DNA from 4 places in the Mesorhizobium sp. CCNWLY176 genome. Region 1 is predicted to be linked to each of the others. Evidence: riboswitches for the same ligand, from Rfam matches in the RefSeq annotation. Region 1 holds a riboswitch; each other region holds the start of a gene.
What was found. A riboswitch is a leader RNA that binds a small molecule or an ion and turns the genes downstream of it on or off. The one in region 1 is predicted to bind cobalamin.

Region 1 (7,664 bases):
ACCGACCGGAGCCCTTTGTTTTTCCAAGCCAGCTTATTCCGCCGGCTGCGGCAAGGCCGAAACCGTGCGTCGTTCGCCGCCGAGCGACCTCTGACCCAACAGCACGGTCAGCAGCGCAATCGTCCCGGCCGCTACCGACACCCAGAAGCCGTTATGTGCGCCGTAATTATCCACCACCCATCCGGTTGCGAATGAGCCGAGCGCCATGCCGATGCCGATGCCGGTCATCACCCAGGTGACCCCTTCGGTCAGCATTGCTGCCGGCACGCGGCGCTCGATCAGGCCGAAGGCGGTGATGAAGGTGGGCGAGATCGCCACGCCGCTGACGAAGATCGCCAGCGCCAGCATCGGCACCGTATTCACGACCAGCAACGGCAGCGTCGTCAGCGCAATTATGGCGACCGCGATGGCCAACTGGCGCTGCAAAGGCATGGTCAGGTTCAGTGCGCCGATGATCAGGCCGACCACGAAGGAACCGACGGCATAGACGCCGATGACGAGGCTTGCAGCGCTCGGCTGGCCGAGTTCCTTGGTGATCGCCACCGCGCTGACTTCTGCGGTCGCGAAGGTCGCGCCGATGAAGATCAGGGCAAAGGTGATGATCTGGACTGGCCGCTGCCGGATCGCCGAGCCGCCTCCGCCATGTTCCAGCGGCCTGATCCTGGGTTCCGTCGCGCGTTGCAGGATGAACGCCGCCGATCCGAATGCGAGGAACAGCGTGCTCGCCAGCATTCCCGCTTCGGGGAACAGGGCCACGCTTAGGCCCACAGACAGCGATGCGCCGGCGATATAAACGAGTTCGTCCGCAGCCGATTCGAAGGCGAAGGCGGTGTTGAGTTCAGGACGGTCGTGGAAAATCTCGGACCAGCGCGCCCGCACCATTGCCGGCATGCTGGGCATTGCCGCGGCCATCAGCGCCGACACGAACAGCGTCCAGATCGGCCAGTTCTGGTTGGTTGCGACCAGCAGTGCCGCAAAGGCGATCACCGAGACGATCGTTGTCGGCGTAAGCACTTTCGCTTGCCCGTGCCGGTCGACCAGCCGCGAGATTTGAGGGGCAAGGACGGCGTTGGTCAGCGCATAGGTTGCCGAGACGGCACCGGCCAGCCAGTATTCGCCATGGGTCTGCGACAGCATGGCGACGATGCCGATCGGTGCCATGGCGATCGGCAGCCGTGCGACGAAACCGGCGGCGGCGAAGCCTTTGGCTCCCGGAGCTCTGAAGATTTCGCTATAGGGGTTGGGCATCGAATGCTCCTGGATTTCCAGAGGGGCACCACTTACATACGTGGCGTATGAAATCTAGATAGTTGCATACGCCACGTATGTCAAATAATATACGTACCGTATGCGAAGGAGATTTGATGGCGCATAAACCACGCAAGGAGATGATAGCCGAAACGCGCACCAAGCTGGTGGACGCTGCGCGTCATGCTTTCGGCACGGTCGGCTATGCGGAAGCGTCGATGGACGATTTCACCGCCGCCGCCGGCCTGACGCGGGGCGCGCTTTATCATCACTTCGGCGACAAGAAGGGACTGCTCCAGGCTGTCATCGCCGAGATCGATGGCGAAATGGCGGTGCGGGTGCGCGAGATCGCCGAAAAGGCGCCGACGCGCTGGCAGTATTTCGTCGATGAATGCACCAGTTACATCGAATTGGCGCTGGAGCCGGAAATCCAGCGCATCATGTTCCGTGACGCCCCCGCCGTGCTGGGCGACCCGTCGCAATGGCCGAACGCCAGCGCCTGCGAAGCTTCGATGACGGAAAACCTGACTCATCTGCAGGACGAGGGTGTGGTTGTTCCCGATCTCGATCCGGCGACGGCAGCGCGGCTGATCAATGGCGCGAGCAGCCAGGCAGCGCAGAAGATCGCGAATTCCGACGATCCCGAAGCGACCTCACGGAAAGCCGTCGCGGCTTTCAAGACTTTGCTTAACGGGCTGTTGGTCAACAGGGCCTAACGGCGGGCCTCGTCGGCGACGGCCTTCAGCGCGTCTTCGCCTTCGCCCCCAAAGGTCTCGCTCATGATCAGGTCTGAAAGTGGCAGGCGGTCGCCCCATCCATTCCGTTCGAGGTCCGGTCGCGGCGCAAATTCCGAGACATGGCCGACGCAGAGATAAGCCACCGGAACGACGAGGTCGGGAATGTCCAACGCCCGTTTCAGCGCCTCTGCGTCAAGAATGCTGACCCAGCCGACGCCGATGCCCTCAGTGCGCGCCGCCAACCAGAAATTCTGTACCGCACAGACGGTGCTGTAGATATCCATCTCGGGATTATGCCAGCGGCCAAGCGGTGAATCTTTCGAGCGTGTACGGTCGCAGGTGATGCAGAGGTTCAACGCGCTTTCGCAGATTCCTTCCAGTTTCAGCTTGCGGTAGAGCGCCTGCCGCTCCTCGGCGATATTAGGCAATTCCTGCTCGCGTGCGGCAAGGAAAAGGTCGCGCACCGCCCGCCGGCGCTCCATGTCGCGGATGACGATGAAGTTCCACGGCTGCATGAAGCCGACGGAGGGCGCATGATGGGCGGCGAGCAGCAGCCGGGCCAGCACCGCGTCGTCTATCGGGTCGGGGCGAAAATGGCTGCGCACGTCGCGGCGCGTGAAGATGGCGCGGTAGACGGCATCGCGCCCGGCGTCTTCGAAGGCATTTTCACGGCAGGCGTGGTTGCGGACAGCATTCATCGCATTTCCCCTTGCGATCGAAAACGTCGCTCCGCCCGTCCACGCGGATGACTATTTCTGCCGGGCCGGTCTTCTGGCTTGGGCTCAATCCGCCTCCGGCGCCTTCCCATTCTCGCGAACAGTGGCCTTTGCCGATGCGGTTCCCCTTACAGCGTTGGGCACGCCACGGATTTTCACCGTGTTCCCGATTCTCCCGCCTCGCGGCGGGCACCTGACAGCACCGCAGACTTAACCCGGCGCGCTTGCAAAATCATCCCCCGATGCCGACCTATGATTTCGCAAAGAGGATTTTCCCCAGGCTTCGGGCGCCGACGCATGGCGGCGGCACGGTCTTTCCTGATAGGATGTTTGCATGACGACGCGCCTCTATTCACATCCGATCTATCTCGAGCATCTGACGCCGCCCGGCCACCCGGAGCGGCCTGATCGCTTGCGTGCCATCGCGCGCGTGCTGGAAGACGAGGCCTTTGCCGCACTCGACCGCATCGAGGCACCGGAGGGCGACGAGGCAACGATTCTCTACGCCCATCCCGAAAGTCATGTCCAAAAGGTGCGGGTTGCGATCCCGCAAGAGGGCATCCGCGCCATCGACGCCGACACGGTGGCCAGCCCGAAAAGCTGGGTTGCGGCGCTGACGGCGATCGGCGCTGCCAACGCTGCGGTGGACGACGTGTTTTCAGGCAAGGCCGACAATGTCTTCGTCGCCAGCCGCCCGCCGGGGCACCATGCCGAAAAGACCACGGCGATGGGCTTCTGCCTGTTCAACAATGCCGCCATTGCCGCGCGTTACGCGCAGAAGAAGCATGGCGCCGAGCGGGTCGCCATCGTCGATTGGGACGTTCACCACGGCAACGGCACGCAGGACATTTTCTGGGAAGATCCGTCCGTGCTCTACTGCTCGACGCATCAGATGCCGCTTTATCCCGGCACCGGGGCGAAGAGCGAGACCGGCGCCGGCAACATCGTCAACGCGCCGCTGGCCCCCCAGACCGGCAGCGACATTTTTCGCGAGGCGATGCGCTCGCGCGTGTTTTCGGCGATCGACGATTTCGCGCCGGACCTGATCATCATTTCGGCGGGCTTCGACGCGCATCACCGCGACCCGCTGGCCGAGATCAACCTGACCGAAGACGATTTCGACTGGGCGACCGGCGAACTCATGGACCGCGCCGGGCGCCATGCCAGCAACCGGCTCGTCAGCCTGCTGGAAGGCGGATACGACCTTGAGGGCCTGTCGTTCTCGGTCGCGGCGCATGTGAAGCGCCTGATGAAAGGATAAAGCATGGCCAACGAGCCGAGTGATGAGATCAAGGCGATGAGCTTCGAGCAGGCGCTGGAGGCGCTGGAAAAGATCGTCGACGACCTGGAACGCGGCGACGTGCCGCTCGACCAGTCGATCAAGATCTACGAGCGCGGCGAAGCGCTGAAAACCCATTGCGACCGCCTGCTGAAGGCTGCCGAGGACAAGGTCGAAAAAATCCGCCTGTCGCGCGACGGCAAGCCGGTGGGCACGGAGCCGCTGGACGGCGAATGACTTGACGTTGTGGCAGCTCGCGCCCAGTTATCTATCAGGCAAAGGGTCGATGGAAAATCCGGGAGCAGACAATGTGCCGCAATATCAAGACGTTGTTCAATTTCGAGCCACCGGCGACGCATGACGAGATCCGCGACGCAGCACTTCAGTTCGTCCGCAAGCTGAGCGGTTCGACGAAACCTTCCAAGAAGAATGAGGAAGCATTCAACCGCGCCGTCGACCAGATCGCGGAGGCGGCGCACGAACTGCTGCATTCGATGGAAACGCACCAGCATCCGCGCAACCGCGAGGAAGAAGCCGCCAAGGCGAAGGCCCGTTCAGCGCTGCGTTTTGCAAACGCATGACGCTTGCCGTGCGCCTGTATCGTTCAAGGCTCCACCATTGAACATACCGTCTCCGGTATGGGACTTTCGATTGTCGCGCTTGGGGCGTAGCCTCTCCGCATAAGGTTGAACGCAACCGCAGATCGGAGTGTCCCATGAGCTTTTTTCCCGCACGCGATCCCGAGCCGGGCGACGCATTCTCCTGCGATGCCATCGAACTGATGGTTATTCCCAACGCCAAGGATATTGGCGGTTTCGAGGTGCGCCGCGCGCTGCCGACGGCAAAGCGACGGCTGGTCGGGCCGTTCATCTTCTTCGACCGCATGGGGCCGGCCATCCTGCGCGCCGGCAAGGCGCTGGACGTGCGCCCGCATCCGCATATCGGGCTTTCGACCGTCACCTATCTGTTCGACGGCAAGATCAGGCACCGCGATTCGCTCGGCACCGAGATGGTGATTTCACCCGGTGACGTGAACCTGATGACGGCCGGCCGCGGCATCGTCCATTCGGAGCGGACGCCCGAGGAAATGCGTGGTTCGCCGATGTCGGTTTCGGGCCTGCAGACATGGATCGCGCTGCCCGACCACAAGGAGGAAATCGCGCCGGTCTTCGAGAACACCGCAAGCGCCACGCTGCCCGAATTCAGCGCCGAGGGCGTGACGGGCCGCGTGGTGATCGGCGAGCTTGAAGGCATGCGCGCGCCGGTGACGACCTATCACGACACGCTCTATGCCGATATCCGCCTCGCCCCCGGCGCCAGCTACAGCATTCCAGCCGACGCCGAGGAGCGCGCCATCTATGTGCTCGACGGCAGCGTGGTGATTTCCGGCGACCGTTTCCCCGAAAACCGCCTGCTGGTGCTGAAGCCGGGCGACGAGATCGTCGTTTCGGCCGAAAACGGCGCGCATTTCATGCTGTTTGGCGGCGCTTCGCTGGGTTCGCCGCGCCACATCTGGTGGAATTTCGTCTCGTCATCCAAGGAACGAATCGAACAGGCCAAGGAGGAATGGAAGACCGGCCGCTTCGACATTGTGCCAGGCGACGACAAGGAATTCATACCTTTGCCCGAAAGTTGATGTTTGTGACGCAAGGATACGCGTCATCACCGCACATTTACTTTCCGGGGCCGACGCTCTATCTCCAATCTCTAGACTAGATGGATTACAGGCAGGCTTCGACCTCGTGACTTCGCAACCCAAGACGCCGCTGCTGGACAAGGTCCGCATCCCCGCGGACCTCAAGCTGCTGCCCGAAAGCGACCTGCCGCAACTGGCGTCGGAACTGCGCGCCGAGTTGATCGACGCCGTTTCGCACACTGGCGGCCATCTCGGCGCTGGCCTCGGCGTGGTCGAATTGACCGTGGCGCTGCACTACGTTTTCGATACGCCGGATGATCGCATCATCTGGGATGTCGGTCATCAGGCCTATCCGCACAAGATTCTCACCGGCCGCCGCGACCGCATCCGCACGCTGCGCATGGAAGACGGGCTGTCCGGCTTCACCAAGCGCACTGAGAGCGAATACGACCCCTTCGGCGCGGCTCACTCCTCGACGTCCATCTCTGCCGGCCTCGGCATGGCGGTCGCGCGCGACCTCAGCGGCGGCACCAACAATGTCATCGCCGTCATCGGCGACGGCGCTATGTCTGCGGGCATGGCCTATGAGGCGATGAACAATGCCGGCGCGCTGAACGCGCGGCTGATCGTCATCCTCAATGACAACGATATGTCGATCGCGCCGCCTTCGGGTGCGATGAGCGCCTATCTGGCGCGGCTGGCTTCGGGCAAGACTTATGCCGGCATTCGCGATCTCGGCAAGAAGCTGACCTCCTATCTCGGCGCGCGCGCCGACCGCGCCATCACCCGAGCGGTGGAACATGCGCGCGGCTATGTCACCGGCGGCACGCTGTTCGAGGAGATGGGTTTTTACCACATCGGCCCCATCGACGGGCACAATCTCGAGCACCTCGTTCCGGTGCTGAAGAATGTCCGCGACAACGGCACCGGCCCGGTTCTGATCCACGTCGTGACGCAGAAGGGCAAGGGTTACGCGCCTGCCGAGGCTGCTGCCGACAAATATCACGGCGTCAACAAGTTCGACGTCATCACCGGTGCGCAGGCCAAGGCCCCGGCCAATGCGCCGAGCTACACCAAGGTTTTCGCCGAAAGCCTGATCCAGGAAGCGCGCGAGGACGACCGCATAGTGGCGATCACCGCCGCCATGCCTTCCGGCACCGGGCTCGATCTCTTCGGTGAAGCATTCCCGACGCGCACCTTCGATGTCGGCATTGCCGAACAGCATGCCGTGACTTTTGCGGCTGGTCTCGCGACGGAAGGGCTGAAGCCCTTCGCGGCGATCTATTCGACCTTCCTGCAGCGCGCCTATGACCAGGTCGTGCATGACGTGGCGATCCAGAAGCTGCCGGTGCGCTTCCCCATCGACCGCGCAGGCTTCGTCGGCGCCGACGGGCCGACCCATTGCGGCGCCTTCGACACGACCTATCTTGCCTCGCTGCCGGGTTTCGTCGTGATGGCGGCCGCCGACGAGGCGGAACTGCGCCACATGGTGCGCACCGCCGCCAGCTTCGACGAAGGCCCGATCGCCTTCCGTTATCCGCGCGGCAATGGCGTCGGCGTCGATATGCCCGAGCGCGGCTCGGTGCTGGAGATCGGCAAGGGCCGCATCGTCAAGGAAGGCACCAAGGTAGCACTTCTGTCCTTCGGCACGCGCCTGCAGGATTGCCTGCTCGCTGCCGAGGAACTGGATGCCGCCGGGCTTTCCACCACGGTTGCCGACGCGCGCTTCGCCAAGCCGCTGGACGAGGATCTGGTTCGCCGGCTTGCCAGATCGCATGAGGTTCTGCTGACCGTCGAGGAAGGCTCCATCGGCGGCTTTGCCAGCCATGTGCTGCATTTCCTGGCCAAGGAAGGCCTGCTGGACACCGGCCTGAAGGTGCGCCCGCTGGTGCTGCCGGACGAATTCACCGACCACGCAAAGCCGGAAAAGATGTATGTCGACGCCGGGCTGGATTCGACCGGCATCGTGCGCACGGTGTTTGCCGCACTCGGCCAGTCGGTGCGCTCGGCCACGGCCTAACCAACTGTTTACGCTGATATTTGTGATT
Region 2 (7,664 bases), on a different contig from region 1:
CGAAGCCCGGCAGCTACATCACCGCGCAGATCGGCGATTATCCCGTGCTGGTCGTGCGCGACCAGAAGGGCGACATCCGCGCCTTCCACAATTCCTGCCGCCATCGCGGCTCGCGCGTCTGCACCGCGGAAAAGGGCACGACAGCCAAGCTCGTCTGCCCCTATCACCAGTGGACCTACGAGCTCGACGGCCGCCTGCTGTTTGCGCGCCAGATGGCCGAAGGCTTCGACAAGAACCAGTTCGGGCTGAAGCCTGTCGCCTGCGAAAGCGTTGGCGGCTATATCTTCATCTGCCTCGCCAAGGAGCCGGCGGACTTTGCGCCGATGCGGGCGCTGGTCGAGCCCTATCTCCTGCCGCACCGCCTGCGCGACGCAAAGGTCGCTTTTGAGAGCACCATCGTCGAGAAGGGCAACTGGAAGCTGGTCTGGGAAAACAACCGCGAGTGCTATCACTGCGCGGCGAACCATCCCGAACTGTGCAAGACCTTCCCGGAAGCCCCGACCGTCACCGGCGTCAACGGCGCCGAGAGCGACCCCGAAATGCTTGCCCATTGGGCGAAGTGCGAGGCTGTCGGCCTGCCGAGCAAATTCCGTATCGATGCCGGTGGCCAGTACCGCGCCACGCGTGCGCCGCTGCTGCGCGATGCCGTCAGCTACACGATGTCTGGCAAGCGGGCGGTGAAGAAGAACCTGTCCGATATAGTCACTGCCGACAAGATCGGCGCGCTGCTGCTCTATCACTACCCGACCACATGGAACCACGTGCTCGGCGACCACGCCGTTACCTTCCGCGTGCTACCCATCTCGGCGACAGAGACGGCCGTCACCACCAAATGGCTGGTCCACAAGGATGCGGTCGAAGGCGTCGACTACGACCTCGCCGAACTCACCCATGTCTGGACCGAAACCAACGACCAGGACCGCCGGATCGTCGAGGAGAACGCCTTCGGCATCAAATCGCCGGCCTATGAGCCCGGTCCCTATTCGGAAGAGCATGAGGGCGGCGTGATGCAGTTCGTCGAATGGTACTGCAACTTCATCGAACCGCGCCTGACGGACGGCGAAAAGCCGGCGCTGAGAAGCGTGGCTTAAGGCGGGAAGCAGACGGATGAACGCGATGACGGAACTTTCCCTTTATCGGCATCTGGACGAGATGGTGCCGTGGAACGACCGGCTGCAGGTGCTGGAATGCATCGGCGTGATCGACGAGGCATCGGAGGTGAAGACCTTCATTTTCCGCTCCGACAACCAAACCTGGTTCCGCTACCAGCCGGGCCAGTTCGTGACGCTGGAGTTGCCGCTGGAAGACGGTCCGCTGATGCGCACCTATACGCTGTCCTCCAGCCCGTCGCGGCCCTTCTCAATCGCGGTGACGGTCAAGGCACAGGCCGGCAGCGTCGGCACGCGCTGGATGTTCGACAATCTGGTGCCGGGCACGCACATCAAGGCTTACGGCCCCGCTGGCGATTTCTCGCATCACAATCATCCGTCGGCGAAATACCTGTTCGTCTCGGCTGGTTCCGGTGTCACGCCGATGATGTCGATGCTGCGCTGGCTGAACGACTGCGCACCATGGACCGACGTCGCCTTCGTCAACTGCGCGCGCCGGCCCGAAGAGATCATCTTCCGCAAGGAACTGGAACTGCTCGGCAGCCGCATGCCCGGCCTGTCGCTCGGCTTCCTCATAGAGGAGCGCTCGAACCGAGAAGTCTGGAGCGGCCACATGGGCCGCATCGACGCGGTGCGCCTGCCGCTTCTGGCGCCCGATTTCCGCGACCGCGAAGTCTTCTGCTGCGGCCCAGACCCGTTCATGCGCGCGGTGCGCCAGATGCTCGAGGCCGCCGGCTTCGACATGGCGCATTATCATCAGGAAAGCTTTGGCGCGCCTCCGGTCGAAGTCGTTCCGGCGCCCTTTTCCGACGCATCTTCGACCACCGGCGACGCCGCGCCTGTCGAGCAGATCACGCCGATCCGCTTTGCGCTCTCGGATGTCGATGCCGATTGCGTCTCCGGCCAGACCGTACTCCAGACCGCCCGCGCCTCGGGCGTGCGTATTTCAGCTGCTTGCGAATTCGGCCTGTGCGGCACCTGCAAGATCAAGAAGGTCTCGGGCGAGGTCGAGATGAGCCACAATGGCGGCATCCTCGACCACGAGATCGAGGACGGCTTTATCCTCGCCTGCTGCTCGAAGCCGCTCGGTGCGCTGACGGTCGAGGCCTGACCCATGGGCTCGCATTGGCAATCGGACGCGATCGAGCGTCCCGCCGGCTCGGCTGTGTCTGTCGAAGACCCAGCCCTGTCGTGCCCGGAAGATATCTTCCTGTCCTGGCTGCTATGGCTGCCGCAAGGCAGCGACATACGCACTGCCGCCGCCCGCGAAGTGGCGCGGCTCGACCGCCGTGCACCACTGCGCGATGACCTGCGGCGTCTGCGACGCATGTTCATGCTCGTCGCAAACGGCTCGGCCGTTTAGGCATTTCCACATCGGCTTTTTCCACGCATGGCCAAACCCGGTTGACGCTCGCCGGACGCACAGCTACCAGTGGAATCGGAAATGGTTCCGCTTCACGGCGGATGAAAAGGGAACACGGTGAGATCGTCAGATCGAAGCCGCGACTGCCCCCGCAACTGTAGCCGGCGAGCTTTCTTTCAACCAGGCCACTAAAAGCGCTCCAGCGCGATTGGGAAGGCGAAAGACAAGCATTGACCCGGAAGTCAGGAGACCTGCCTTTTCCGGTCACCCATGCTTGAACACGGGGCGTGTTCAGGCGCGGTCGCCCGTGGCGGTGACATTTGAAAAAGTGTTGCCGCATGCCGGGGTTGGCCGAGGGTTCGATGTTGTTGTCCAAAGATCTGCCTGTCGATCATTTTCCTGTCTGCGGTTTGTCATCAAACCTTCGGGCGCGTTTGGTCGCCCGCCAAAAGCCTATCGGGGGCAGACATGCAGAAATCGACTTTTTTGGCTGGCGCATTGGCGCTGGCTTTCTCGAATAATGCCGGCGCGCAGGAACTGGACGACGGCGACGCGGAGGTAATCAAGCTCGACACGGTCGTCGTCACCACGCCGTTGCGGCGCGAGACCACGCTGGCGCGCTCGACCTCGTCGGTCACGGTGATCGAGCGAAAGGAAATCGAGCAGTCGGCAGCACCCGACCTGCCGTCGCTGCTGAAGTCCTATACCGGCGTCTCAATCATCTCCTATGGTGGGCAGGGCGCGGGGGCCAATGTCTATCTGCGCGGCATGTCGGCCACGCAGACGCTTGTGCTGATCAACGGCGTGCGGGCAAGCTCGGCCACCAGCGGCACGACCTCCATCTTCAACATCCCGCTGGCCTCCATCGAGCGCATCGAGGTCGCCAAGGGCGCGCATTCGGCCCAATACGGCGCCGACGCCATGGGGGGTGTCGTCAACATCATAACGAAGCAGGGCGGGGCCTGCGCCGATGGCCGCAATGCATGTGCCACGCTCACCACCGGCGTCACCCATCCCTGGGGCGGCTATGTCTCCGGCACGGTTCAAGGACGCAGCGAAAGCGGCGTGAACTACGCGCTCAGCGGCAGCCTGCTCGGCACGCGCGGCTATGATTTCACCACGCCGCTGGCCTGGGGCCATGAGCCCGACGATGACGGCTTCCTGCAAGGCTCAGCCAATCTCTCGCTGTCGAAGGACTTCGATTGGGGACGGCTCCATGCCGACGGCCTTTTCGCGCGTGGCCGCAGCCAATACGACGCGACATTTCCATCCAGCAATGAGGTCGACACGACGACCTTTGCCGGCAAAGTGGGAGCGCATGTCCTGCATTCCGATAGCTGGTCCTCGACCGTCGAAGTCAGCTCCGGCCTCGACTACTCGACCAATTTCCGCGACGGCGTGTCCGGCGACGGCCAGTTCGACACGCAACGCTACGGCATCTTCGCCTCGACCGAAAAACGCTTCGAAACCGGCAAGGCCAGCCACATCCTGACCGGCGGCGTCGAAGCCTATCGCGAGCAGGTCGATTCGACCGTCGACTTCGCCGTCGATTCGCGCGATCTGGCGGCGTTGTTCAGCCAGTATTCGCTCGAATATGAGGCGCTTCGCATCGATACGGGCATCCGCTACGACCACAGCAGCCAGTTCGGCAGCGCCACCACCTACAATGTCGGCGCGAGCTACAAGGTGCTGCCCGATCTCGTGCTGCGCTCGTCCTACGCCACCGGCTTCCGCGCCCCGACCTTCAACGACCTCTACTATCCCGGCTATTCCAACCCGGATTTGAAGCCGGAAAAGTCGCGCTCCTATGAAGTCGGGCTGAACTGGCAGGCAACCGCCGGCACCGGTCTCGACCTCGCTTTCTACCAGACGTGGCTGACCGACGCGATCGCCTCCAATCCGCCGACCTACCTCCCCTTCAACGTCGCCCGCGCTCGCATAACCGGCTTCGAGGCGACGCTGGCGCATCGCTTCAGCGACGAGTGGAGCGGCAAGGCCACGGTCGACATCCGCGAACCGCTCAATCAGGACAATGGCAAGTACATTCCCTATCGCGACCGCTTCAAGGCGACCGCCGAACTCACCTACAGCCCGACCGAACAGCTCGATCTCACGGCGAAGGTCCTCTACGGCGCGGCGCGTTATGCCAACGCCGCCAACACCGTCGAACTGCCGGACTATGTGACCGTCGATTTCACGGCGCTCTATGCCCTTGATGCGCGGTCGCAGTTCAAATTCTCGGTCGAGAACATGTTCGACGAGGAATACGCCACCGTCACCGACTATCGCGCACCGGGGCGCACCTTCAATCTGAGCTTTACGCGAACGTTCTGAACGGGGAGGTTCTGCATCGGGCCTCTCTTGGAGGTCCGATGCCTGGAGAAAAGCATGAAACGCATCACGGCTATCCTGATGGTCTCGATTCTCAACGCCTCGGCGGCTCTCGCCGCCGAGGCTCCCCGCCGCGTCGTCTCCATGAATGTCTGCACCGACCAGCTTGCCATGCTGATTGCCGGCGAGGGCCAGCTTTATTCGGTGTCCTATCTCGCCGGCGACAGGAATACGTCGGTGCTTGCCGATCAGGCCGGAGGCTATGTGGTCAACCATGGCCTTGCCGAGGAAGTCTTTCTCATGCAGCCGGACCTGATCATCGCTGGCACCTTCACGACCCGGACCACGGTCGAGCTTCTGCGGCGGCTCGGTTTTCGAGTGGAGGAGTTCGCGCCGGCGGATTCTCTCGCCGATATCCGCGAACACATTTCGCGCATGGGCGCGCTTCTGGGACGGCAGGAAAAGGCGTCTGCGCTTCTAACCCAGATCGACAACGACCTGGCGACACTCCGCGCGCAGCCGCCCTCCGGCAGGACGGTCGCGACATACTACGCCAACAGCTACACCTCCGGCTCCGGCACGCTGGTCGATGCGCTGATCGGCATCTCCGGCCTCGAAAACATCGCAGCCCGGCTCGGCCTCACCGGCACATCGAAACTGCCGCTGGAACTGCTGGTGCTCGCCAATCCCGATCTCGTCGTATCCAGCGCGAGCGATTATCCGGGTCCCGCACTGGCCGAGGAGGGTTATGTCCACCCGGCCTTCAAGGCTGTGACCGCCGGCAGCAAGGCCGTCAACATTCCGACGAAATATACCATCTGCGGCGCGCCCTTCACGCTTGAGGCGGCGCACATGCTTCGAGAAGCGGCGGGAGCGGCCAGATGAGCGAGACCGCACGCTACCGCCTGCTGCTCATCATTCTTGGCGCAGCAACACTCATCCTGTTCCTGCTGTCGCTCACCGTCGGCCCGGCGGCATTGGGCTTTGCCGACAGCATCGCTGCACTGTTCTCATCGAAGGCTGGCGCCATCGCCCTGATCATGCAGGAAATCCGCCTGCCGCGCGCCATTCTCGGTCTGATGATTGGCGCGACGCTCGGCCTGTCGGGCGCGGCACTGCAGGGCTATCTCCGCAACCCGCTGGCCGAGCCGGGGTTGATCGGCGTCAGCGCCACTGCCTCGCTCGGTGCGGTCATTGCCATCTACACCGGCTTCTCCGCGGTCTTCCCGCTCGGCCTGCCGCTGGCTGCCCTTGCCGGTGCCGTGCTGGCGGTGGTCATCGTGCAGGCCATGGCCGGCATGAAGGGCGGCGCGCTCACCATCATCCTCGCCGGCGTCGCCGTTTCGAGCTTCGCCGGCGCAATGACATCGCTGGCGCTCAATCTGTCGCCGAACCCGTTTGCAGCACTCGAAATCATGTTCTGGATGCTGGGTTCGCTCACCGACCGCTCCATGACCCATGTCTGGCTCGCCGCGCCCTTCATGGTCATCGGTTGGCTCATGCTTGCCTCGCTCGGGCGCGTGCTCGACACGCTGACGCTCGGCAACGATGCGGCTGCCAGCATGGGCGTCGATATGCGCCGCGTGCAGTTTTTGGCGGTGTTCGGCACCGCCGCGTCTGTGGGGGCCGCAACCGCTGTTGCCGGCGCTATCGGCTTCGTCGGCCTCGTCGTGCCGCATATATTGCGCCCGCTGGTCGGCTCGCGCCCGTCGCGGCTGCTGCCGGCCAGCGCGCTCGGCGGTGCCTGCGTGCTGCTCGCCGCCGACATTCTGGTCCGCATCATCGCACCGGGAAAGGACCTCAAGCTCGGCGTCCTGACGGCCATCGTCGGCGCGCCGTTCTTCCTCTGGCTCGTCTACCGCACGCGGAGGAACCTGCTGTGACCTTGCTTGCCATCGATCAGCTTCACGCCTCGCTCAGTGGCAAGCCTGTGCTGCACGGGCTTTCGCTTGCCGTGCAGGAAGGCGAATTCGTCGGGCTGATCGGCCCGAACGGTTCCGGCAAATCGACGCTCCTCAGAGCTGCCCTCGGCCTAATCCCCTCGACCGGAAAGATCGGCATTGCCGGCAAGGATGCCGCCGCTATGCCGGCGAAGGAGAGGGCGCGTCACCTCGCCTATCTGCCGCAGGAGCGCGAGATTGGCTGGCCGGTCTCGGTCGAGATGCTGGTTTCGCTCGGCCGCGCGCCGCATCGGTCTGCCTTTGCCGGATTTGACGCTGCGGACACAGCAAAGATCGAAGAAGCCATGCGCCGCATGGAGGTCGACGCCTTCCGCCACCGCCCCGCGACCGACCTTTCCGGCGGCGAGAAAGCGCGGGTGCTGATTGCCCGCGCGCTCGCGCAGGATGCCCCTCTGCTGCTTGCCGACGAGCCGACCGCCGGCCTCGATCCATCGCACCAGATCACGCTGATGCGCCTGTTTGCGCAGCTCGCCTCGGAGGGCCGGGGCGTCGTCGCTTCGCTGCACGATCTCGGCCTTGCGGCACGCTGGTGCACGCGGCTCGTCCTCATCGACAAGGGCCGGATCGTCGCCGACGGCCCGCCGCGCGAGGTGCTGACGGCCGCGCGCCTGCGCTCGGTCTATGGCGTGGAGGCTTATCTCGGCGAGACGCAGGGCGGCATGCTGGTCATGCCGCTGGACGTCGCCGGCTAGAGCATGATCCCGAAAAGTTGCAGACTTTTCGGACAAGATCATGCTTCAAAAACAGAAACTTAGAGCGGGATGGCGATTCAAGTGAAAGTCATCTCGCTCTAACGCAATCGGGAGGGCGGAACATGGAAACGCTGCAAAACCTCATTCGCGATCATCTGCGCGACTGGCAGACGGGCTGGAGCATGGGCACCTTCGGCGCAATCGCCGA
Region 3 (7,664 bases), on a different contig from region 1:
CTTATCGCTCAGAGCAACACACATCGCCCGATCCAGAGCATTTGCAACCAGTGCCCGGTCTTCTCTCTGTTTCACCCGAGCAAAAGCGCCGGGCGAATACGAAGTCGGTGAAATACTGACGGTTTTCACACCCGCCAAGGCCGGCCCGTCCACGAAGGAGCGCGACTTGCTGAACTTGCCTTTGACCGCGCCAAGGCTGCCATAGGATGTCAACGTTCCGGCTTCCTTGAGTGGAACCGTGCTGCAACCCGCCATGACCAGGGTCACGGGCAGCGCGATGCATGCGATTTTCAACTGGGACAGGCGGGTGGGGCCGATCGCCAGCTTGCTTGGCTCGGATATTGCGATGCTGCACATAGGTATCAGGCTTCCTGTGAAAGATGTCTCGGAAGACCCTGTGAGTGCAACATTGCCGCATCATTACGGGCGGATGACCAGCGCCAACGATCTCTCCAATTGCTTCGAGCCGTGAACGGAGGCGATCTTGTCATCAAAAGTGGCATTCCGTTGGTCATGGCCATGGATCGTCAACGACTGACGTGGTTGCGTCGATCCGAGCTGTAGCCGCCGCGCATGATGTCAAGCTGCGCCGATCCAGTGTCTGCCGGCTAGCGGTGACAGCAGAAGGCGTGAGCGACGCCATTCCGTATAAAACCAGGCCGTATTGTTCGCGCACCGCGAGGGTGTGATCATCGAGCATTTCGGTGACGCATTCCCGCTCCGGCGAATACGTCTGCCCAGACCTGACGAAGCCCAAGGTGCGACGGAGACTGCTGGAACTTGTCAGCACCCCCGCCTAGTGCTCGGCCATCGCCTTTGCCGTGTTTGGAGCGACGGCACTCTTCGTTTCCTTCGAGATTGCCACGCTTACGCCCGCTCGCCTGAGGTATCCAGCGGCACAACCTTGTCAGCGAACGAAGACACGACGCGCGGCTGATGGCTGATCAGAACGATTGCGACGTTCTGCTGGTCACGGAGCGAGCCCAGAAGCTCGAAAACGTCGCGCTGGACAATCGGGTCCACGCGCGAGGACGGCTCGTCGGCGACTATCAGGAGCGGGTCGAGCATCAGAATGCGCATCAGCGCCAGCCTCTGAGCTTCGCCGCCGGAAATCTCGTTGACCGACCGCTCCATCAGGCGTGCAGACAGCTTCATGCGCTCCAGCAGTTGGTCCAGGCGCTCCTTGAGTTTTGCTCCGCCTATGACATCTGCGAGGTCGACGAAATGCTGACCAATGGTTCGGTGGCGCGCGAAGACCGATGCCGGGTCCTGATGGAGCTTCTGGTACTTCCTGCGCAGGCGGGGCACGGTCCCTCTCGTGGCAGCGATATCGATGCCTTCCCACAGCACCGCGCCGGATGTCGCACGGTGGAGGCCCAGAAGGACGTCGCCAAGTGTCGTCTTGCCGATTCCACTTGGCCCGGTCACGGCTACGACCTGTCCTGCGTCGATCGTAAAGGAAAGATTCTCGAAAAGCGGTGCCTCGACACGATATCCGAAGGAGACATCGCGCAATTCTGCCACCGTCTTGCTCGGGGCCTTCGCGCGTGCGATGCCGTTCGACCAGTTGGAAGGATCTGCCTGGAACAGGTCACGTGAATAGGCATTGCGTGGGTTCGCGAATAGTTCCTGGGCAGGCGCTGCCTCCACCACTTCGCCCGCTTTCATGACCACCGTCGTGCCGTCTAACTGCCGCGCCAGGTGGAGGTCGTGAGTGATGACGAGCACGCTTCGGCCTTCCGCGCGGAGGCGCCTTAATGCCGCCAGGCTCTGAGCTGCGCGAGCTTCGTCCAATCCTTTTGTCGGTTCATCGGCAACGACCAGAGACGCGTCGCTAATGAGTGCGGTGGCAAACAACGTCCGTTGAGCCATGCCTCCGGAGAGCTGGAAGGGGTACGCTTTGCCGACCGACGGAGAGAGGTCGAGTTCGTTCAGCGCGGCATCGATCCGCCTGTCATCCGATCCTTTCACCTGCATGAGCTGGCGACGGATGCGCATGGTCGGATCAAGCGCCCGGAACGGCTCCTGCGGCACCAGAGCCATCGTCGTCGACCATTGCGCCCGGAGCGCCGCCTCGTTCTCCAGCGCTATGCGATTTCCCTTGATCCAAACGGATCCCTTGGCCTGGAAATCGGGGGGCAGGAGGCCGAGGATCGACTGCGCGACGAGGCTCTTGCCGCTGCCGGTCTCGCCGATGAGAACGCACGCATCGCCGGGCGCCTCCCAGCGGAGCGACACCGGGCCGACCACGCGATGGCCATCGGCATCGGCAATCTCATCCAGCTGGAATTCGATCCTGTGATCGCTCATGACGGGCGTCCCGCGACCGCGGTGCTTCGTTCGGTTGTAAACAGGTGAGCGAATGCCAGAACCGAGAGGAAGATTGCGATGCATGGCGCAGCCAGCTGTACCGGCGCCTCGGAGATATAGGGCATCATCTCGCTGATCATGGCACCCCACTCCGGTGTTGGGGGGCGGATGCCAAGACCGAGGAAGCCGAGCGATGAGACCGAGAGGATTGCGCCGCCGATGGAAAGGATGCCGATCGGCAAGGTCGAGCGTATCACCGGAAGCAGGACGTGACGGCGCAGGATTGCCGTCGTCCGGAACCCCGCCATCTCGGCCGCCTCGACATGCGGTTCGGCCAGCACCTGGCCTGCCGTTGCCCGGGACAGCCGGGCGAATTGAGGCATGAGACCGAGAGAGATACCGAGCAGGATCGGGCCGGGGCCGGCTCCCAAGAACCCTGCCAGCAACAAGGCCAAAAGGATTCCCGGAAAGGCGAGAAGCAGGTCGACAAGGCGCATCAGTGCAGCTTCGACAAAACCGCCTCGGTAGGCGGCGATCATTCCGAGTGCGATCCCCACGACATAGGCGAATACGACGCAGAGTGCGGCAAGACCAAGCGATCTCGGCGTGGCATGCGCAACACGCAGGAAGACGTCACGGCCGAGATGATCGAAGCCGAAAGGATGCGGAAGGCTCGGACCCTCAAATGCCTTGAGCAGGTCCTGGGCGTTCGGGTCTCCCGGCAGGATGAGATGCACGCTGGCCGCAACCGCGAGGACTGTGATCGAGACGACTTGCATACGGCGCATCATCGGAGTGCCGCCCTTCGTTGGCCGCGCTGCGAGAGCCGGGGGTCCAGCGCAAGGCTGGCGAGGTCTGCAGCGAGGTTGACGAGACCGTAGCCGACGGCTGCGACCAGTCCCGCGCCCATCACCATGGGAACGTCTCGCGACAGCATGGACGAGACCAGGAGATCGCCCAGGCCGGGAAAGTTGAAAAGGGTCTCGATCATGATGAAGCCGTCGACGACGGCGGCGAACTGGAGGGCGGCGAAGGCAACAATAGGGATCGCGGCGTTGCGCGAACCGTTCTCCCGCAGCGCTGCCGAAGCCGTGAGGCCCTTCGTCCGGGCGAAAGTGATGAAGAAAGCTCCATTGACCTCGCGGACAGTGTCCCGGATCAAGCGGATCGAAAAAGCCGACAGGCCGAGTGCGAGGGTTGCCGCCGGCAGGATGAGATGTTCCCACGAGCGAAATCCGGCCGGCGGCAACCAGCGCAGGGAGAGCGCGAAAATCGATATCAGTCCAATGCCCATCAGGAAGCTGGGAAGCGATGCCATCGTCACGCAATAGAACGAAGATATTTTGTCCACCCAGCCACGCGGGCGAAGCGCGGCGTAGATCCCGATCGGCAATGCCACCAGATAGGAAGCGAGCCAGCCGGCGATACCGAGGATGAGCGTGTTCTGCCCTCTGTTCCAGAGCTCGCTCGCGACGGGCTGGCGGGTGACGAGCGACATGCCGAGGTCGCCTGTCGCGATGCGTTCAATCCATTCGCCATATTGAAGGAGAATAGGGCGGTCCAGTCCTTCTTCCGCGGCAATCTCCCGGGCCTTGCCGACGTTGAGGAACTCACTGCCACCCCTGGCCTCGGCGATGCGGAGCGCCGTGTCTCCGGGAAGCGTGTGGACGAAAACAAAGCACATCGTGACGAGCGTCAGGGCGACCAGCGCAGTCTGCGCCAGCCTCCCGACGATCATGTTCGTCCAATGCGTCATCAGGCCTTGAAGCTCAGCCGGTCGAGATAGAGGCGCTGTTCAAAGGGATCGTTGACAAAACCATCGACGCGGTCGGAAACTGCGAAAATCTGGCTGTACCAGACGATTGGGATGGCAGGCAGATCCTCCTGAAGGATTTCGGTCAGGCGGCGACGGCTCGTCGCGCGAACCTTCTCATCCGTTTCACCATAGTAGGCATCGCAGAGCTTATCGAATTCCTCGTTGCGCCAGTTCGTGGCGCCCGTGTCCGACTGGTTGCGGGAATCCTCCACGACGAACTCGCTGGAAATGACCGCGATTCCGTCGGGTACGATCGCAAGATGGCGCGATGAGAAGCCAATGTCGAGCGTGCCGTTCTGCTTCGCCTCTACGATGGCGCTGGCTTCGCCGATGCTGATCGCCAGCTCGTAACCGACCGTCTTGAACATTGCCTGGAGTGCGGCGGCGATGACCGGCATCTCCGGGCGGTTCGGGAAGGTGCGGATGATACCTGCGAAACGGACGCCATCTTTCGAGCGGATGCCGTCCGGCCCCTTCACCCAGCCTGCATCGTCCAGCAGGGCCTCGGCGGCGGCCACGTCATAGTCATAGCGAGGGAGGTCGTCGAAGTGCCAGTCCGGCATCACGGGCGGGAAGAGCTGCGTCGCCGCGAGATCGGCATTGCGCATGATGGTCTTTGCTATGGCCGTCCGGTCGATCGCGAGGCTCAAGGCGCGGCGTGTGCGAACGTCGGAGAACTGTGGTTTGCCGCAGTCGGGGTAGAGAGCATGTACGCGGGGATTGATGACTTCATGCACTTGCATGGTACCGGAACTGGCGATCCGCGAGACGCTGGGTGTCGGGATGTTCATGATCACGTCCGCATCGCCCGCGAGCGCCATGTTGGCGCGGGTCTCGCCATTTGCGACGGCCTCGAATTCGGCCCGCTCCACAACGGGTTTCTCGCCCCAATAGCCGTCATGACGCACCAGCGACAAGCGCCGTGGCAACTCGATGGCATCGACCTTGAATGGTCCCGTCGAGATTACCTGGGCGACCTGACCGTCCGGGCCGAACGCGGCCGGAGCGTAGACGCTGATTGCGTAGTCGCAGAGATATGCCGGCAGCGGTCCGAAAGGCTTTTCGAGATGGAATACGACCTCTTTCCCCTCGGCCGTGATCGACGCGATGTGGACTGCCGACAAGCGCCTTGCCTGAGGAAGGAGTGCCTCCATCGAGGCCTTGACTGCCTCGGCGGTGACCGGGGTGCCATCATGGAAGACGACGCCCTCCCGCAACACGAAACGCCATTCTTTGGCATCGTCGGAGGCGGTCCAACTCGCGGCAAGGCAGGGCACGACGCTGCCGTCGGGCTGAAGCGCAGTCAATCCTTCGACGATGCTTGCGCGGTTGAGGACGAAGCCGCTCTCGGCGGGTTGAATGCTCTTGAACTCCCAAGGCTGGATCGCGCGAATGCTCTTCGGTGCGTTTTCCTGTGCTTCAAGCCAACGCGGCGCGGCAAGAAGGGCGGCAAGCGTGCCGCTGCCAAGCAAGACTGTTCTGCGGGAAATATCGGTCATGAAATCCTCTGGATGTGTTCAATGGGGCTCAGGTTTCGGATGGGCGACGTGCAGTCATGATGAAGGACCGGCCGAGCGACTGCAGAAGGCCAAGACGGTCGCGCCACAGCCGGCTGCACGAAGCTGGGACGCCAGGACCCCCTGGAGCGGACTGTGTGTGAACGTCGGTGAAGCCGGCGTCGCGCAGCATCCCGGTAAGTCGGTCTGGGAGCAGTCCTTCCCGGAAATAGAGCTGATCCTGGATCAGGCGGTGCGCGACCGCGTCATAGAGGACTGCGCGCGGTGAGATGCGGTCCCATATCTTTGCGACCCGAGCCGCTACCTTCGCGACAAGTGCCTGGTGCTGCCAGTTGCCGTCGATGATCACGAGGTGCCCGCCGGGTTTCAGGACACGCAGCCAGTCGCGGAACGCGTCTTCTGGAGCCAGCAGGGTCCAGATGAGATGCCTGCAGACGACCGCGTCATAGCGCCCGTCCGGAAGCATCGCGTTCTCGGCATCGCCGAGATAGAACCTGACATCATTGCCATGCTTCCTGCTGGCTCGCTCAATCATCGCCTCGGAAAGATCGAGACCTTCCACCTCGCAACCAAGCGCCCGCAGCACGCGTGTGAATTCGCCGGTCCCGCTCGCCAGCTCCAGAACGCGGCCGCCGCCGATACCCTCGGCGCTGTCGCCGATCAACCGTTTCCAGGTCGCCAGTTCGCGCTTGGAATGGATCCCGTGGGCGGGAGATTGATCGAACGTTTCCGAGCGACGCGACCAGTATTCGCGAATCTGCTCCTTCACATCGAAGTTCGAGCGCACGTGCGTCGTGTGGAGATATGGAACGTCGTGCATGGCGGACCCGGCCGAGCCTTTTACGAGCGGGGTGCGCCTGGGACCGCTTCGCCGTGGGAGGCCAAGCCGAAGCCTCCGAGACACCCCGCCCGGCGACAGTCCATGGTTTCGATGGCAGGTTTCCTGGCTCGCGGAGAATGCCTGACGCCTTCCCGGGATCACCCAGTGGCATATGTCAGGCTCATACCGCTTACAGTTGCGGGGGCAGCCGCGGCTTTGGACGATACCGTCCACACCGCATTCCCTTTTAACCTCTCGCAAGAGAGGCACCATCAAAGAATGGGTTAGCCAAAGCATCGTCGATACACAAGATATAGGGCTGAAGATTCTGTCGAACGCTGCCTGAAATCGAGTTGCTAATCATGAGCAACAAAGTGGCAGCTGTTCGAATGAACCTGGGAGATCGCTAAAAGGCAGTTTTACGGTAGAAGCTGTTCGACAGCGACCAGTTTGGTGCCGACCCCCAAGCTGCCGGGCGGCGACGCGCCCCGCTCAAGACGCTGATTGGCCGCCGCCTAAACGGCTAGGAGGGGTCGCTTCCTGCCATATTGGCCCTTCACGCGAAGCGAGACCTAATGAATTGTTCGAACTCGGGACTAGGCCTTACCGTGTGAGTCGCGATGTAATGGCGACAGCCTTCCGGCCAATGCCATCCTTCTAACTCGTACTCGACGCTGCCGTTTTTTCAACCGCATAAGCGGCACTGAGAAAATCCGTGAAATGTCATCCTTTCCGCCAGGGCTTCAGTTCGATCGAGCGCTGCGAGGAAAGATGACAGTCCACTCCATGCCGGATTGCAAGCCGGCCAAGGCAGTTCCGATACTTTATCGACGCTCTGCCGCCAAAACCCCTCCCGCCTTGTTTGGTTCCCCAAAAATTTTCCTCCTGCATAGAAGCAGAACGCGCGGCCGAAGTGCGGTTGATAGTGGAGCGCTTTCGCCTACGGTTTGAGATAGTTAACCTTTGCTACTTGCTGCTCCAGTCGAATGCTGCAGCGACGGCAGATTTACATGTGAACCGGGGTGAGACCTAGCGTAGATCACTGTAGAAACTTTTCGCCGTCGATATCGGTGATTTTGAGAGGATGGGCGGCAGTCATCCACCGCCGCCCATCGTCACGGACATGAAGGCGCGGAAGGTGGCGCCGGCAGGGCCGATGGGCCGGTTGCGCGACCATGCCAGGCCGACATCCATGCTGGGG
Region 4 (7,664 bases), on a different contig from region 1:
ACCAGCCCGCGCATGTTCTCGGGCCCACCCTCGCGGAAATAAGCCAGCAGTTCGTCCAGCCGCTCGCGCGGCAGGGTCGAGCATTCGATCAGCCGGAGGTCTTCGTCGTGGCTCTCGCCGGGCAGGAGCGCCAGATGGATGTTCTTCTCGCGGCACATTGCGGCCAGCCGGTCGCAGCCATAGCGCCACCAGTCGTAGCCGCCAAGAATGCGCACCAGGATGATCTTGGCGCGGCTGGCGGTGTGGTCGATCCACAGATCGACCGACATCGGGTGGCGCAGGTCGCGAAGTGCGGCCAATCGCATCGACGGCAGCGTTTCGGCTTCCTGTTTCCACGCCGCCGCCAGCCCGGCCAGGTCGCTGTCGGTGAAGGACAGCGCCACAATATCCGCCGGCTGCTGCCGCAGATCGACCGGCTCGACCAGATCGTCGAGCGAGGCGGATGTCGTGGTCAGTATGTGCATGGCGGCACGCCGTGGGTCAGCTAACCAGTATGCGCTCGATCGTGTCGCGATTCAGCCCCTTCAGGCCGATGACGACAAGACGCGAACGACGGTCGTCGGCCGCCGTCCAGGCGCGGTCGTAATAGTGGTTGACACGCGGACCGACGGCCTGAACCAGAAGCCGCATCGGCTTGCCGCCGACATCGACGAAACCCTTCACGCGCAGCACGTTTTCTTGTTCGGCAGCCGTCGCCACGCGCTTGGCCAGCGCGTCGGGATCGGAGATTGCGGGAAGCTCGATGATGAAGGAGTCAAAATCGTCGTGCTCATGATCGAGTTCGCCGTCGTGATGGGTCTTGCGGTTTTCGATGTCGTCCTCGACGGCCAAACCGAGGCCGAGCAGCACCGACGGATCGACCTTGCCCTGCGCGGTCGGGACGATTTTCACGGCGCGCGACAGATGCTCGCTGATGATGGCGTTGGCGCGGGCGCTGCCGGCTGCGTCGAGCAGATCGCTCTTGGAGAGAATAATGAGATCCGCGCAGGCGACCTGATCCTCGAACACTTCCTCGACCGGATCGTCATGATCGAGCGAATCGTCTTCCTGGCGCTGCGCCTGCAGCGCGTCGAGGTCGGATGCGACCTTGCCTGCGGCCAGTGCCGGGCCATCCACCACGGCGACGACGCCGTCCACCGTCACGCGGCTCTTCACGCTCGGCCACTGGAAGGCCTGCACCAGCGGCTTGGGCAGCGCGAGGCCGGAGGTCTCGATGATGATATGATCGACCTTCGGCTCCAGCGCCAGGATCTGGTCAAGCGCCGGCACGAAATCGTCGGCGACGGTGCAACAGAGGCAGCCATTGGCCAGTTCGACGATGTTTTCCTCCGGGCAGGCATCGACGCCGCAGCCTTTCAGGATCTCGCCGTCGATGCCGATATCGCCAAATTCGTTGACGATAAGGGCCAGCCGGCGGCCGTTGGCGTTTTCCAGGATATGGCGGATCAGCGTGGTCTTGCCGGCGCCGAGAAAGCCGGTGACGACGGTGCAGGGGACGCGGGTGGCGGAGGCAGTCATGAATTGTCCTTCAGGAAATCGAGGGGAGGGATGCGCGCGACGAGGCCGCGCTTGAGGCTGTCGGGGCGGCCGCGCCAAGGCAGGATGCCGTCGGTCGAGGTCGCGAAAAGCTTTGCGCCGGTGATCAGGTCGGGCCCGCTTTCGGTCGTCAGGTCGCCGAAGACGTAGCTCCAGGAGCCGTCGCGCAGAAGGGCAGCGCTCAGGCGGCGCTTGCAGTTGCCGAGGCATTCGACCTGTTTGACGGGGATGTTTTCAGCTTCGGCGGCGCGAATCGCGCCTTGTGCCAGATACTCGCCGGCGCGGGGCCGCGCGTCGGAGCCGTTTTCGTCGCGGCAGGACGAACAGACGAGAATCGTTACGCCGGGCGCGCCCAAATCATGGGCGTCCTCGGCCAGCTCAGTTTGATTGCCGTTGGCTTTCACCAGAATCATGCTCCTTGCCCGGGACACCCGCCAGGCGGTCGGATTTTTCGTCTGACGGCAGGTCTCCTGGCTCGCGGGTCGTTGCTTCATGCCGCCTTCCCGGGAAAAATCCCAGTGGCTGTCGGCCTTCGGCTATCCGCTTACAGTTGCGGGGACAGCTGCGGACTTGGGCTCATTGGCCCGGCACCGCATTCCCTCTTAGCCCCTCCCTTTGCGGAGAGGGGACCGTCGCGGGCGAATTTAGGCGGTGGTGCCTTGCGCTGTCAACGCGTGGTTACGACGCGATTATGTCGGCCAACGCCGGTGCGAGGTCTCCCGCCGGAGAAATCTCGATGCGATCGAGTTCGAGCCAGGACATCATCAGGCGCAGTTCTTCGATGAGGGCGGCTGCCGTGTGGTCCGGTGCGCCCGGTTCGGCATAGGCGGCCAGCACGCGCAGGACGCCTGCCGGGCGATCGGCCTTTACGTCGATGCGTGCGACAATCGTGTCGCCGAGCAGGAAAGGCAGGACGTAGTAGCCATATTGCCGCTTTTCGGCCGGCGTGTAGATCTCGATGCGGTAGCGGAAGTTGAACAGGCGTTCCGTGCGGGCGCGTTCCCAGACCAGTGGGTCGAAGGGGGCGAGGAGGGCGCGGGCCTCGACCTTGCGTGGAATGCGCGCGCCTGCGTGTAGCCAGGCCTGATGGGTCCAGCCCTTAACTTTAACAGGCAGAAGCTCGCCCGATTCAACCAGTTCCTCGATGCGGCCCCTCATGTCGGCGGGCGAGAGGCGGAAATAGTCGCGCAGGTCGCTGTAGGTGGCGATGCCAAGCGCGCGGGCCGAAATGCGCAGCAAGTCGCGATGCGCGTCGGGAGCCGAAGGAACCGGGGCATTATATATGGAGGCGGGCAAAACACGCTCGGGCAGGTCATAAAGACGCTCGAAGCCACGGCGCGAAGATGTTGTGATCCGGCCGGCCCAGAACAGCCATTCGAAGGCGTGTTTCTCGTCGCTCCAGCCCCACCAGCCGCCGGAACCCTTGGCGCCATCGATGTCGGAAGCCGCGATCGGGCCGCGGTTACTGACTTCCTGATAAATCTCGTTGATCAGGCCTTCGTTCTGCCGCGCCCATTTTGCCAGCCCGGTGTACATTTCCTCGTGCTGGCCGGCGCGTTCCATGCGCCAGCGCATGAGGGGATAGGTTTCGACCGGCAGGAACGACGCTTCATGCGCCCAGTATTCAAAGAGCGCACGTTTTCGTGATGTGGCAGCGTTGTCGAGTAACGCGCGGGGGTAGGGGCCAAGCCGCGAAAACAGCGGCATGTAATGCGCCCGCACCACCGCACTGACGGAATCGATCTGCAATAAACCAATGCGCGAAAGCACCTTGTTGAGATGTCGCCGGTCGATGGCGCCCGTCGGTCGCGGATCGGCAAAGCCCTGCGCGGCAAGCGCTATGCGCCGCGCCATGGAAAGCGGGATCGTTCCCTTCATTCTTCGATGGCCCGGGTGTTCATCATCAAGGTCTCTCCGCATCAGCCGGAATCGAAATGTGGACTTCAGCCTAGCAGGACTGCGACGGGAATTGTGTCAGGATAAAAAGTGGAGTAAAAAGGTAAGGAAATCAAATGCGCCTTGTGCAACGCAAATCGCTGGAAAGCGATTGGCGCAGCCGTGCTTTCGCCAAGGTTTGACTTGCTTCCCCCGATTGCCTGCGCTAACCCTCGCCGCGTTGCAGCATAGTGTCTTGCCGCGGCCTTCATAGGCAATCTGTCGCGGTATGGCGGTTCGACTCAATGCTATAATTCAGGCCGATCGGCCACCAACGGAAAGTCGGAGCATGAGCGCGCTCTTAAGTTCATATCTTCCCATCGTCATTTTCATCGGCGTGGCCCTCGTGGTCGGGCTGGCGTTGATTGCAGCGCCCTTCCTTGTGGCCTATCGCAATCCGGACCCGGAAAAGCTGTCGGCCTATGAGTGTGGCTTCAATTCGTTCGACGATGCGCGCATGAAGTTCGACATCCGCTTTTATCTGGTTTCCATTCTCTTCATCATCTTCGATCTGGAAGTGGCCTTCCTCTTCCCCTGGGCGGTTTCGTTCGGCGAGATCGGCATGCTCGGCTTCTGGTCGATGATGGTCTTCCTGGCGGTTCTGACCATCGGCTTCATCTACGAATGGAAAAAAGGAGCGCTGGAATGGGATTGAACGATATGTCTCCCACAATGGTCGCTGCCAAGCCGAAAGGCATTCTCGATCCGAATACCGGCAAGCCGATCGGCGCCGATGATCCGTTTGTGATGGACATCAACAACGAGCTTTCCGACAAGGGCTTTGTCGTCACCTCGTCGGAGGCGCTGATCACCTGGGCGCGCACGGGCTCGCTGATGTGGATGACCTTCGGGCTCGCCTGCTGCGCGGTCGAGATGATTCATCTTTCCATGCCGCGCTATGACGCCGAGCGCTTCGGTTTCGCGCCGCGAGCTTCTCCGCGCCAGTCGGACGTGATGATCGTTGCTGGCACGCTGACCAACAAGATGGCTCCCGCGCTGCGCAAGGTCTACGACCAGATGCCGGAGCCGCGCTATGTCATCTCCATGGGCTCCTGTGCCAATGGCGGCGGCTATTACCACTATTCCTATTCCGTCGTGCGCGGCTGCGACCGCGTGGTGCCGGTGGACATCTATATACCCGGCTGCCCGCCGACGGCGGAAGCGCTGCTCTACGGCGTTCTTCTCCTCCAGAAGAAGATTCGCCGCACCGGCACGATTGAACGGTGATTTCCGATGAGTGAAGCCCTCAAGGACCTCTCGGCCTATCTGGCCGAAAAGCTGGACGGAAAGATCGGTGAATCCGTTATCGCCTATGGCGAACTGACGCTTTCCCTCGAAGCCGGCGATATCGTCAGCGTCGCGAGCTTTCTGCGCAACGACGTGCAGTGCCAGTTCATCTCGATTATCGACGTCTGCGGTGCTGATTATCCGGCGCGCCTGAAGCGTTTCGACGTCGTCTATCACCTTCTCTCGCCGCGCCAGAACCTGCGCATCCGCCTAAAGGTGATGACCGACGAGGATACGCCGGTTCCTTCGCTGACGGGCGTCTATCCCGGTGCCGACTGGTTCGAGCGCGAAGCCTACGATATGTACGGCATCCTGTTTTCCGGCCATCCGGATCTGCGCCGCCTGCTGACCGACTATGGCTTCGAAGGCCATCCGCTGCGCAAGGATTTTCCGCTGACGGGGTTCGTGGAAGTCCGCTACGACGACGAAGCCAAGCGCGTCGTGTACGAGCCTGTCGAGCTCAAGCAGGAATTCCGCAATTTTGACTTCCTGTCGCCATGGGAAGGGACGGACTACGTCCTGCCGGGCGATGAAAAGGCGAAGCAGTAAATGGCTGAAACCTCCGTTCGCAATTTTAACATCAACTTCGGCCCGCAGCATCCGGCCGCGCACGGCGTTTTGCGCCTCGTGCTGGAACTCGACGGCGAAGTCGTGGATCGTGTCGATCCGCATATCGGCCTGCTGCATCGCGGCACCGAGAAGCTGATCGAGCACAAGACCTATCTGCAGGCGATCCCTTATTTCGACCGGCTCGATTATGTCGCGCCGATGAACCAGGAGCATGCGTTTTCGCTGGCGATCGAGCGGCTTCTCGGCATCGATGTGCCCAAGCGCGGCCAGCTGATCCGCGTGCTCTATTCCGAAATCGGCCGCATCATGAACCACCTGCTCAACATCACGACGCAGGCTCTGGACGTCGGTGCGCTGACGCCGCCGCTCTGGGGGTTCGAGGAACGCGAAAAGCTGATGGTGTTTTATGAGCGTGCCTGCGGCGCGCGCATGCACGCAGCCTATTTCCGTCCGGGTGGCGTCCATCAGGACCTGCCGCAGAAGCTGGTCGAGGACATCGGCAAGTGGATCGATCCGTTCCTGCAGACGGTGAAGAATCTCGACAGCCTGCTCACCGGCAATCGCATCTTCAAGCAGCGCAACGTCGATATCGGCGTGGTTTCGCTGGAAGACGCCTGGGCCTGGGGCTTTTCGGGCGTCATGGTGCGCGGTTCGGGCGCTGCCTGGGACCTGCGCAAGTCGCAGCCTTATGAATGCTACTCGGAGCTGGAATTCGACATTCCGATCGGCAAGAACGGCGACTGCTACGACCGCTACCTGCTGCGCATGGAAGAGATGCGCCAGTCGGCCAGGATCATGCGCCAGTGCGTCGATCTCCTGCTCGGCAAGGAAGGCTCCGGGCCGGTGTCGAACCTCGACGGCAAGGTGGTTCCGCCCAAGCGCGACGCCATGAAGCGGTCGATGGAAGCGCTGATCCATCACTTCAAGCTCTACACCGAAGGCTATCACGTGCCGGCCGGCGAGGTTTATGCCGCCGTCGAAGCGCCGAAGGGCGAGTTCGGCGTTTATCTCGTCTCCGACGGCACCAACAAGCCCTATCGCTGCAAGCTGCGCGCGCCCGGTTTCGCGCATCTCCAGGCGATGGATTTCCTCTGCCGCGGCCACATGCTGGCCGACGTCACCGCCGTTCTCGGCTCCCTCGACATCGTGTTTGGTGAGGTCGATCGCTAAATGTCCGTTCGCCGTCTCGCAGAAGCTTCAGTCCAGCCCGCGTCGTTCGCGTTCAATCGCGCTCTTGCCGCGCAGGCCAAGGGCTGGATCAAGAAATACCCCAAGGGCCGCGAACAGTCGGCCGTCATCCCGCTGCTGATGCTTGCGCAGGAGCAGGAAGGCTGGGTCACGCGCGCCGCGATCGAGCACATCGCCGAGACGCTCGAAATGCCGCTGATCCGCGTGCTCGAGGTCGCGACCTTCTACACGCAGTTCCAGCTCAAGCCGGTCGGCACGCGCGCCCATATCCAGGTTTGCGGCACCACGCCCTGCATGCTGCGTGGTTCGGAAGCTCTGATGGATGTCTGCCGCTCGAAAATCCACCACGACCAGTTTCATCTCAATGATTCCGGCACGCTGTCGTGGGAAGAGGTCGAGTGCCTCGGCGCCTGCGTCAATGCGCCGATGATCATGGTGTTCAAGGACACTTATGAGGACCTGACCCCGGAACGGCTTGCCGAGATCATCGACCTGTTCGAGGAGGGCAAGGGCGCTTCGGTGACGCCCGGCCCGCAGATCGACCGCATCTATTCCGGTCCGCAGCCCGGCCTGACCTCGCTTCAGGACGAAAAGGTCGTTCTGAAATCCACGCGCGACAAGGAAGCCAAAGCGGAAGCCAAGACAGCGCCCGCCGACGCAGGTGCAACCGTTCCCCCGTCGCAGGCCGCCAAGCCGAAGACCGCCGCTGCCGAGACCGATGGTTCGGTGAAGTCGCCGTCGCCGGTCAAGGCTAGCGCGAAGGCCGAGGAGCAGGCAAGCGTTGCGGCGCCAGCTGTCAATCAGGCCGCGGCAAACAAGACTGCGGCCTCGGTCGAAGGTGTTTCCAAGCAGCGCAAGGGCGCTACGGCGAAAGCCGAGCCGGCTTCCGCTTTCAAGTCGCCCGAGCTTGCGAAGCCTGCCGCCAAGAAGGCTGCTGCGGCCAAGCCGTCGCTCGATCACAAGGACCGGCCTGCCGGCATCGAAAAGCCTGCGGCGGTTGATGATCTCAAGCTGATTTCGGGCGTCGGCCCGAAGATCGAGGGCATCCTGCATTCGCTCGGCATCTACACCTTCGCGCAGGTCGCTTCGTGGAAGAAGGCCGAGCGCGAGTGGGTCGACGGCTATCTGAGCTTCCACGGCCGCATCGA

Region 2: another riboswitch for cobalamin. It lies ahead of WBQ96_RS16810 (TonB-dependent receptor domain-containing protein); the one in region 1 lies ahead of bluB (5,6-dimethylbenzimidazole synthase).
Region 3: another riboswitch for cobalamin. It lies ahead of WBQ96_RS20275 (class I SAM-dependent methyltransferase); the one in region 1 lies ahead of bluB (5,6-dimethylbenzimidazole synthase).
Region 4: another riboswitch for cobalamin. It lies ahead of WBQ96_RS07255 (DUF1636 family protein); the one in region 1 lies ahead of bluB (5,6-dimethylbenzimidazole synthase).

Annotation. Positions count from the first base shown of each region.
Region 1 covers NZ_JBBBDZ010000002.1:502,520-510,183, reverse strand. Annotated here, with positions in the region: gene WBQ96_RS05335 (MFS transporter) at 34-1,248, opposite strand; gene WBQ96_RS05330 (TetR/AcrR family transcriptional regulator) at 1,365-1,964, shown strand; gene bluB (5,6-dimethylbenzimidazole synthase) at 1,961-2,683, opposite strand; cobalamin riboswitch at 2,730-2,913, opposite strand; gene WBQ96_RS05320 (histone deacetylase family protein) at 3,036-3,962, shown strand; gene WBQ96_RS05315 (exodeoxyribonuclease VII small subunit) at 3,966-4,217, shown strand; gene WBQ96_RS05310 (DUF2277 domain-containing protein) at 4,289-4,561, shown strand; gene WBQ96_RS05305 (pirin family protein) at 4,696-5,616, shown strand; gene dxs (1-deoxy-D-xylulose-5-phosphate synthase) at 5,723-7,636, shown strand.
Region 2 covers NZ_JBBBDZ010000009.1:175,783-183,446, forward strand. Annotated here, with positions in the region: gene WBQ96_RS16795 (aromatic ring-hydroxylating oxygenase subunit alpha) at 1-1,091, shown strand, start outside; gene WBQ96_RS16800 (hybrid-cluster NAD(P)-dependent oxidoreductase) at 1,117-2,220, shown strand; gene WBQ96_RS16805 (hypothetical protein) at 2,224-2,472, shown strand; cobalamin riboswitch at 2,538-2,745, shown strand; gene WBQ96_RS16810 (TonB-dependent receptor domain-containing protein) at 2,941-4,806, shown strand; gene WBQ96_RS16815 (ABC transporter substrate-binding protein) at 4,861-5,688, shown strand; gene WBQ96_RS16820 (FecCD family ABC transporter permease) at 5,685-6,686, shown strand; gene WBQ96_RS16825 (ABC transporter ATP-binding protein) at 6,683-7,456, shown strand; gene WBQ96_RS16830 (DUF6925 family protein) at 7,579-7,664, shown strand, end outside.
Region 3 covers NZ_JBBBDZ010000013.1:4,350-12,013, forward strand. Annotated here, with positions in the region: gene WBQ96_RS20245 (DUF3313 domain-containing protein) at 1-255, opposite strand, end outside; gene WBQ96_RS20250 (hypothetical protein) at 540-689, shown strand; gene WBQ96_RS20255 (ABC transporter ATP-binding protein) at 868-2,394, opposite strand; gene WBQ96_RS20260 (ABC transporter permease) at 2,307-3,101, opposite strand; gene WBQ96_RS20265 (ABC transporter permease) at 3,098-4,066, opposite strand; gene WBQ96_RS20270 (ABC transporter substrate-binding protein) at 4,066-5,625, opposite strand; gene WBQ96_RS20275 (class I SAM-dependent methyltransferase) at 5,654-6,463, opposite strand; cobalamin riboswitch at 6,560-6,752, opposite strand; gene WBQ96_RS20280 (LysR family transcriptional regulator) at 7,559-7,664, opposite strand, start outside.
Region 4 covers NZ_JBBBDZ010000003.1:342,484-350,147, forward strand. Annotated here, with positions in the region: gene cobN (cobaltochelatase subunit CobN) at 1-464, opposite strand, end outside; gene cobW (cobalamin biosynthesis protein CobW) at 481-1,518, opposite strand; gene WBQ96_RS07255 (DUF1636 family protein) at 1,515-1,949, opposite strand; cobalamin riboswitch at 1,980-2,185, opposite strand; gene WBQ96_RS07260 (winged helix-turn-helix domain-containing protein) at 2,215-3,414, opposite strand; gene WBQ96_RS07265 (NADH-quinone oxidoreductase subunit A) at 3,761-4,126, shown strand; gene WBQ96_RS07270 (NuoB/complex I 20 kDa subunit family protein) at 4,117-4,698, shown strand; gene WBQ96_RS07275 (NADH-quinone oxidoreductase subunit C) at 4,705-5,307, shown strand; gene WBQ96_RS07280 (NADH-quinone oxidoreductase subunit D) at 5,308-6,498, shown strand; gene WBQ96_RS07285 (NADH-quinone oxidoreductase subunit E) at 6,499-7,664, shown strand, end outside.